3 regions of the Burkholderia cepacia complex sp. TUM26381 genome follow, and region 2 is predicted to be linked to each of the others. Evidence: riboswitches for the same ligand, from Rfam matches in the RefSeq annotation. Region 2 holds a riboswitch; each other region holds the start of a gene.
The links. Region 2 has a riboswitch for cobalamin ahead of cobG (precorrin-3B synthase). Riboswitches for the same ligand answer to the same signal wherever they lie in the genome.
Positions count from the first base shown of each region.

Region 1 (2,315 bases), on a different replicon from region 2:
CTTTCCTTCGCGGACCGGTGACAGATCGTCGATCAGGTGCGTGGCGATATAGACGGCGCCGAGCACGAGCACCAGCAGGAAGACGGCATAGCCGACCTGCCTGGTGCGTTCGACGGAGCCCGGCGTGTTCGGTGCGGACGAAGCAGGTTGATTCATGACGGCATCTCGTAAGGGAACCGCGTCCGATCCTAGCTGCGGCTAGCCGTCAGTTTGATGACAGTCGGGAGGACGAACGGTGTGTCTTGCAGATGCGTAAGGTGATTGAAGGCATGCATTCGTGACGCGACGTACCGGCACGCATCGTTGCCCACATCGTGAGCGCAATGCGGGCCTACGCGTTGCCGTCCGCAATCAACGTCCATCCATCCGGCGATGCAACGAGCGTCGTGCAGGACAGCGGCGCGACGCCGATACGGGTTGCCGCCCTGGAATCCATCCGCAGCGCATGGGCGGCGGCCGCGCGAACGATCGGCGCATGCGTGATCGCGACGATGTCGCGGTCGTGTCGCAGCGCATTCAACCATGTGCCGACGCGGCGCATGGCTGCTTCGAACGATTCGCCGCCGTGCGGCGCCGCGGACGGGTCGCCGATCCACGTACCCAGTTCGTCCGGCAAGTCGCGTGCAAGGTCGTGCAAGCGCTTGCCGCGCCAGTTTCGGTAATCGATGTCGCGCAGCGCGTCGTCAGTTTCGGAGCGCAGACCGAGTGCGTCGGCGGTCTGCCGTGCACAGCGTGCAGGGCTGCACAGCGCGAGTGAGCCGGCGATGCTTGCCCACCGGTCGCGCAATGCAGCGGCTTCGGCGAGCCCGTGTGCATCGAGCGGATCGTCGTCGGGAAACGTGCCGGTGCGCATCGCCCGGGTCGATGCATGCGCGATCAGGTACAGCGTGGCAGGCAGGGTCATGTCGGGCTTCGTAGGATCCGGGCCGGGGGCAATCGTTCGCGAGCGGTCCCTTCATTCCGCGAACGTTCGCGCGTACAATTCGCCCGATACGAAACGCGGAAGCCGGTGCAATCCCGGCGCGGTCGCGCCACTGTAACCGGTGATCGATGATCCCGGAAGCCAGACCTGCCTTCGTACCCATCCAACATTTGCCGGGGCGCGATTCCCCTGAGGTGCATCCATGAGCGAAGCAGTGCTGAAGCCGGCAGTCGTGCCGGCACCCATCCCCGTCCGTGAACTGTTGCCCTGGGCCATATTCGTCGGCCTGATCCTGTTGCTCGCGCTTTATTTCGTCGGCGCGGAACAGGGCGCAACGTCGCTCGTGCCGGGCATGTACGTTCACGAATTCGTCCACGACGGCCGCCATCTGCTCGGCTTTCCCTGCCACTGACGCGGAGGTCAAGATGGTCGGAAAGCTGCTCATGCGCGGGATGCTCGCAGGCATCGCCGCGGGCCTCCTCACGTTCGGTTTCGCGAAAATCGTCGGCGAACCGCAAGTCGATCAGGCAATCTCCTTCGAAGAAAAAGCCGACGCTGCCAAAGGCGAGGCACCGGAGCCCGAACTGGTCAGCCGTCACACGCAGGCCGGCCTCGGCCTGCTGACGGGTGTCGTGACCTACGGCGCGGCATTCGGCGGGCTGTTCTCGCTGGTCTTCGCGTTTGCCTATGGGCGAGGCAGCCGCCTCCCCGCGCGACCGCTGGCCGCGTGGCTCGCGCTGGCGGCGTTCATCGCGCTCGTGATCGTGCCGAACCTCAAGTACCCGGCCAATCCGCCGTCGGTCGGCGATCCCGACACGATCGGCTATCGCACGGGCCTGTTTTTCCTGATGATCGCGATCTCGGTCGCGACGATGGTGTTCTCGGTCAGCGTGCGCCGCCATTTGCTGGCAAAGCTCGGCCAGTGGAACGCGTCGATCGTCGCCGGGCTCGTGTTTGTCGCGATCATCGCGGCCGTGCAGATCGGGCTGCCGTCGGTCAGCGAGTTACCGGCCGATTTCCCGGCGGCCGTGCTGTGGAAGTTCCGCGTTGCGGCTATCGGCATGCAGGTGATCATGTGGACGACGATCGGGCTGCTGTTCGGCGCGTGGGTCGAGCGCAGCGAACGCATCGGCCTGCGCGCCGCCTGACGCGCAGCGCAACCGGGCGCGCCTAGCGCAGCATGCGCGGCGCGCTCCACGTCGATTCGCGCGCCAGCGCGACGAACGCGGCCAGATAGTCGATCGAGGCGTCCGCTTCGCGGATGCCGAGGAAGATCTGCTTCGCGATTCCCTTCTTGCCGAGCTTGACCGGCACGACCGGCATCCGGTCCGCGTACTCGTGGGCCAGCCATCTCGGCAGCGCGGCCACGCCGCGTTCGCTCGCCACCATTTGC
Region 1 covers NZ_CM172007.1:411,625-413,939, forward strand. Annotated here, with positions in the region: gene ACWMMN_RS18700 (inorganic phosphate transporter) at 1-156, opposite strand, end outside; gene ACWMMN_RS18705 (histidine phosphatase family protein) at 332-904, opposite strand; cobalamin riboswitch at 954-1,091, shown strand; gene ACWMMN_RS18710 (CbtB domain-containing protein) at 1,125-1,334, shown strand; gene ACWMMN_RS18715 (CbtA family protein) at 1,348-2,070, shown strand; gene ACWMMN_RS18720 (LysR family transcriptional regulator) at 2,093-2,315, opposite strand, start outside.
Region 1: another riboswitch for cobalamin. It lies ahead of ACWMMN_RS18710 (CbtB domain-containing protein); the one in region 2 lies ahead of cobG (precorrin-3B synthase).

Region 2 (2,315 bases):
GCGTCGCGGGACGCGGCAGCGCGCAATGGCGTTCGCAACCGGTCAGGTGCACATCGACCGGATGGCCGATGTGCGCGGCGAGCGCGAGCGCGTCGCGTTTCGTATCGGCGCGCGCTTTCGCGCAGCCCGCGCTGCCGGTGCAGGCGACGAACGTCGCAAGCGGGTCGGATGACTGGCAAACGAGGCCGATCGTCGCGAGTGCGTCGCGCGTGGCCGGTGCGCGTTCGTTCGGCACGCCGTGCAGAAACAGGCCTTGCCACGGCGTCATCGACAGCGTGCCGTCGCCGTCGGCTTCGGCCAATGCGGCGAGCTGTTCCAGTTGCGCCGCGTCGAGCCGCCCGAGTACGCATTGCACGCCGACGCTGCAGCGCGCCGCATCGAGCGACGGGTGCGCGCCGAACCGCAGCGCCGGGTGAGCGGGCATGCGCCGCCAGCCGGCGAGCGCGGGATCGGCCGCGAGCGGGAAGGGCAGGTAGTGCTGTGCGCGCTCGAATAACGCACGTTCGCCGGCTGTCGCGAGCACGGCACGCATCCGCGTGACATCGGCCGGCGCGAGATCGAGGAACGCGAGCAGCAGTGCGCGGACCAGCGCGACAGCCTGGTCGGGCGACACGTCGACCGACGCAGGACGGTCGCCATCCGCGACCGGCGGGCAGCCGGACAGCCCGGCCGCGATGCGTACCGCACCGTCTGCGCGGCGCCATGCGGCCAGCCAGATGTCATGCGGATGATCGAGTGCCGCGACCGATTCGCCGCCGTCGAGCTGGATCGAGAACTTCGGCGACAGCTCGCCACGGCGCGGCTCATGCGCGAGCATGTCGAGCAGCGGAAGGGCGAGTGCGTGACTGTCGACGAGCGCGGCGGGATCGTGCCCGGCGAGCGGGCTGAGCAGGATGTTGCGGACGTCGTCGCTTGCAGCAAGTGCGGCTGTGTCGGCGGCCGGGTCCGCGGCCGCATCGACGCGCGGGCCAAGCCCCGCGTCGAGCAAGGTGCGCGTCAGCGCATCGGCAGCGCCGTCGCGAATGCCGCGTAGCTGGAGATTCGCGCGATTGGTCGCGTCGATCGCGCCGGAGCCGTATTGACGCGCGGCGGCGGCGATCGCACGCGCCTGGCGCGCGTCGAGCCGGCCGCCCGGCAGCTTGATCCGGCACAGCCCGCCGTCGGCGGCCGCGACCACGCGCACGAGCCCCGGGCAAGCCGACGGGCGCACGGCGGGCGACGCAGGAATCGAATCGGGGGCGGAACTCAACGGGATACCGGGACAGTGTCGCGCCGCGGCCAACGCATCGGTACACCCCGCCCGACGCCGACTGGCACGCACGCACTTTCAGGCCGGCAGGTCTCCTGGCTGACAGGTCGGCACCGGCTCCCGGCCTTCCCGGTGAAACCAGTGGCATGAGGGGGAGATCGGCTCGCTGTCTACAGTTGCGGGGGCAGCCACAGCGGCGCGCAACGCGCCCTGTGTTCCCTCTTCGGCCCCGAAGGGCACCGGCGAACGAACGGCCGTAGGATACCCGATTTCGGCACCGGCCCGACATCGGCGATTGGCGCCGGGACCGTGTCGCAGCATGGCTGTGGCGGACTGCGAGCGGTCGCGTGGATGGTACGATTGGCGGCTCGGCATTCGACCGGCGACGCGCCGGGATCCGCAATGATGAAACTCGGCAGGACGGAGCTGTTCGGCATGGGGATTGCGCTGGCCTTGCTGGCCATTCCCGCATGGATGCTGCTCGCATTCGTGCTGATTCCATTTGCGCCGTCCGCGGAGTGGCCCAAGAATGTCGGGCTCGCCGGCCTCGTCGTGCCGATCGTGGCAGGTGGAACCTGGCTGTTCCGGCGAGGCGGCGTACGGCCGCTCGTGTGGCTGCTGCTCGGCTGGCTGCTGGTCGCATCGATCGCCGGCATGTATCTGACCTTGCTGAACTATCTCGGCGGCATGCCGCGCGGCTGAAATCGCTGCCGCATCCGCGCCCGGGCAGGCGGTGGCGGCGGCCGTCAACGGAACAACGCGCAGCGGCACGGCGGCTGCGCATCGCAACACATGGCAGGAAATCGAACGATGGGGAAGGGTGCATGACGGCGTGGCTGACGGTAGTGGGCATCGGCGACGACGGTTACGCGGGGCTCGGGCGCAGCGCACGACGCGCGCTGCTCGACGCGATGCGCGTGGTCGGTGCGAAACGGCATCTCGACATGCTGCCGGCACGGCTGCGTGCCGAACGCGAAGCGTGGCCGTCGCCGTTCGATCTCGCGGGCGTGCTCGCGCGGCGCGGCTCGCCCGTATGTGTGCTCGCGAGCGGCGACCCGATGCTGTT
Region 2 covers NZ_CM172006.1:1,839,229-1,841,543, forward strand. Annotated here, with positions in the region: gene cobG (precorrin-3B synthase) at 1-1,210, opposite strand, end outside; cobalamin riboswitch at 1,318-1,508, opposite strand; gene ACWMMN_RS08610 (hypothetical protein) at 1,655-1,951, shown strand; gene cbiE (precorrin-6y C5,15-methyltransferase (decarboxylating) subunit CbiE) at 2,074-2,315, shown strand, end outside.

Region 3 (2,315 bases), on a different replicon from region 2:
CCGCTGCGGCCCACTGGCGTGTGGCTCGGCCATCCGCGCCGCGACGACGCGGTGCCGCTGCTCGGGCTGTTCAACGCGCCGGTCGACGTCGGCCGGAAAACCTACGGCTTCGCGTTCGACGCGACGCGGCTCGATTGCCGCGTGATCCGGCAGCCGGGCGAGCTCGACGCGTTTCTCGTCGACTTTCCGTTTCGTCTGATCGATGCGGCGCCGGCCGTCGTGTCATGGGCGCAGCAGGTGCGCGGTTTTCTCGATGCGGCGCTCGCGCGCGAACAGGCGCTGCCGGCGCTCGCGGAACTGGCCGCGTGGCTCGGCGTCAGCGACGCGACGTTACGGCGGCGGCTCGCGGCGGAAGACAGCGGCTATCACGTGCTGCGCGAACAATGCCTGGCCGATGCGGCACGGCGATGCCTGCACGAGACGGACTGGCCGATTACGCGCGTGGCCGCGTATCTCGGCTTCGGCGGCGAAGAAGCATTCCGGCGCGCGTTCGTGCGCTGGACCGGCGTCGCGCCGAGCCGGTTCCGGCGCGAGCGCTGGGCGCCCGATCACCCCGATTCTTCAGACGAAAAACACGACACCGGCGCATAAGCGAAAGGATTCGGAAAGCAGTTGCCGGGTAATGACGTTTTTTCGCATCCCCGCGCGGCGCGGCAATTGACGCGCCCGAGCGCACGCCATTACCCTTGCGCGCTGATGGTTCCCGGAGACGGGATCAAAAGGGAACGCAGGAGGGGCAACGCCTCGAAACTGCGGCTGCCCCCGCAACTGTGAGCGGCGAATCCGTGCCACTGCATGCCACTGGGAAACCGGGAAGGCCTGCACGGATGACGACCCGCGAGCCAGGAGACCTGCCATCGACCCGAGGTCCAGCAGCCGCACCGGGCGGGGTGTCCCGATGCGCAAGCACCGCCGTTGGCGGTCGCCCGTTGCATGGACGACCCGACCTCAGGATCCGTCAGATGCCCTTCGTTCCCGAATCCGCTTCCCAGCCGGAAGCGTCGCACCGACACGCCGTCGGCATGCACAACCTGCCCGCCCTTCGCTCGCGACCGCCGTACGCGCAACACGCCTTCTCCCGCTGTCTCATGAACATTCGCCATCTGCTCGCCACGTCCGCCGCCACCGCGCTGCTCGCCCCGATCGCCCATGCCGCCGGCGACACCGCGCTCCAGCAGCCGCCCCAGCCGGTGGAAAGCGTCGACCTGCCGACGATCAGCGTGACCGACACGCGTCGCCTGCCCGAATCGTTCGACGGGCGCTATGCGACGACCCAGGTCCTCACGCGAACCGACCTCGACCGGCTGTCGCCGAGCGACCCGAGCATCACTCAGGCGCTTGCGACGCTGCCCGGCGTGACCGTTTCGCAGAACGGCGGCCCCGGTTCGTCCGCATCGGTCAGCATCCGCGGCTCGTCGGCGAGCCAGGTCGCCGTGTTCATCGACGGCATCCGCATCGGCTCGCCCACCACCGGCATCGCGCCGTGGGCCGACCTGCCGACGGAAGCGTTCGAACGGGTCGAAGTGATCTCGGGCCCGGCCGCCGCGTCGTTCGGCGCCAACGCGATGGGCGGTGTCGTGCAGCTGTTCACGCGCCGCTCGTCGAGCCAGCCGAACCAGACCACCGTGTCGTTCGGCGGCGGGTCGAACAAGACGTTCGACACGCAGTTGCGCACGTCGGGCACAGTGCCGTCGACCGGGCCGCTCGCCGCGCTCGGCGGGCTCACCTACTCGCTCGGCCTGCACACGTACAACACGGCCGGCATCGATTCGACGCGGCCGGTCTTGCCGTATCACGAGGACGGCCGCAATCCGTATCACGCGCAGGATCTCGATGCGCGCCTCGGTTACGCGCGCGACAACTGGTCGGTCTCGACGTTCGCGCTGTATCACCGCTCCGACCTGTCCTACGACAACAGCGGCTATCCGAACCGCCAGCTCGATCACCAGCTGACGACCGGTCTCGCGTTCCATCTCGACATCACGCCCGATACGCAGTTCGACCAGTCGTTCGGTTATGCGAACGATCGCCAATTCCTCTACGCGAGCGATCCGGCCATCCCGACCGACCAGATCAATTCGCAGCGCATCAGCACGTCGACCTCCCTGACCCATCAGGAGCGCGGGTTCCACCTGTTCGGCCTGCCGCTATCGGGCGAGAGCAAGCTCGGGTACGACTTCACGCGCGAACAGGCGTTCCTGCCGATCGACGCGCCCGGCGGCATACCGACGCGCAACGACTCCGCGTTCTCGCTGCATCAGTCGGCCACGCTCGGCAGCGTGACGCTGTTCCTCGCGGGGCGTCGCGAGATCATC
Region 3 covers NZ_CM172007.1:1,554,188-1,556,502, reverse strand. Annotated here, with positions in the region: gene ACWMMN_RS23735 (AraC family transcriptional regulator) at 1-591, shown strand, start outside; cobalamin riboswitch at 681-873, shown strand; gene ACWMMN_RS23730 (TonB-dependent receptor domain-containing protein) at 1,089-2,315, shown strand, end outside.
Region 3: another riboswitch for cobalamin. It lies ahead of ACWMMN_RS23730 (TonB-dependent receptor domain-containing protein); the one in region 2 lies ahead of cobG (precorrin-3B synthase).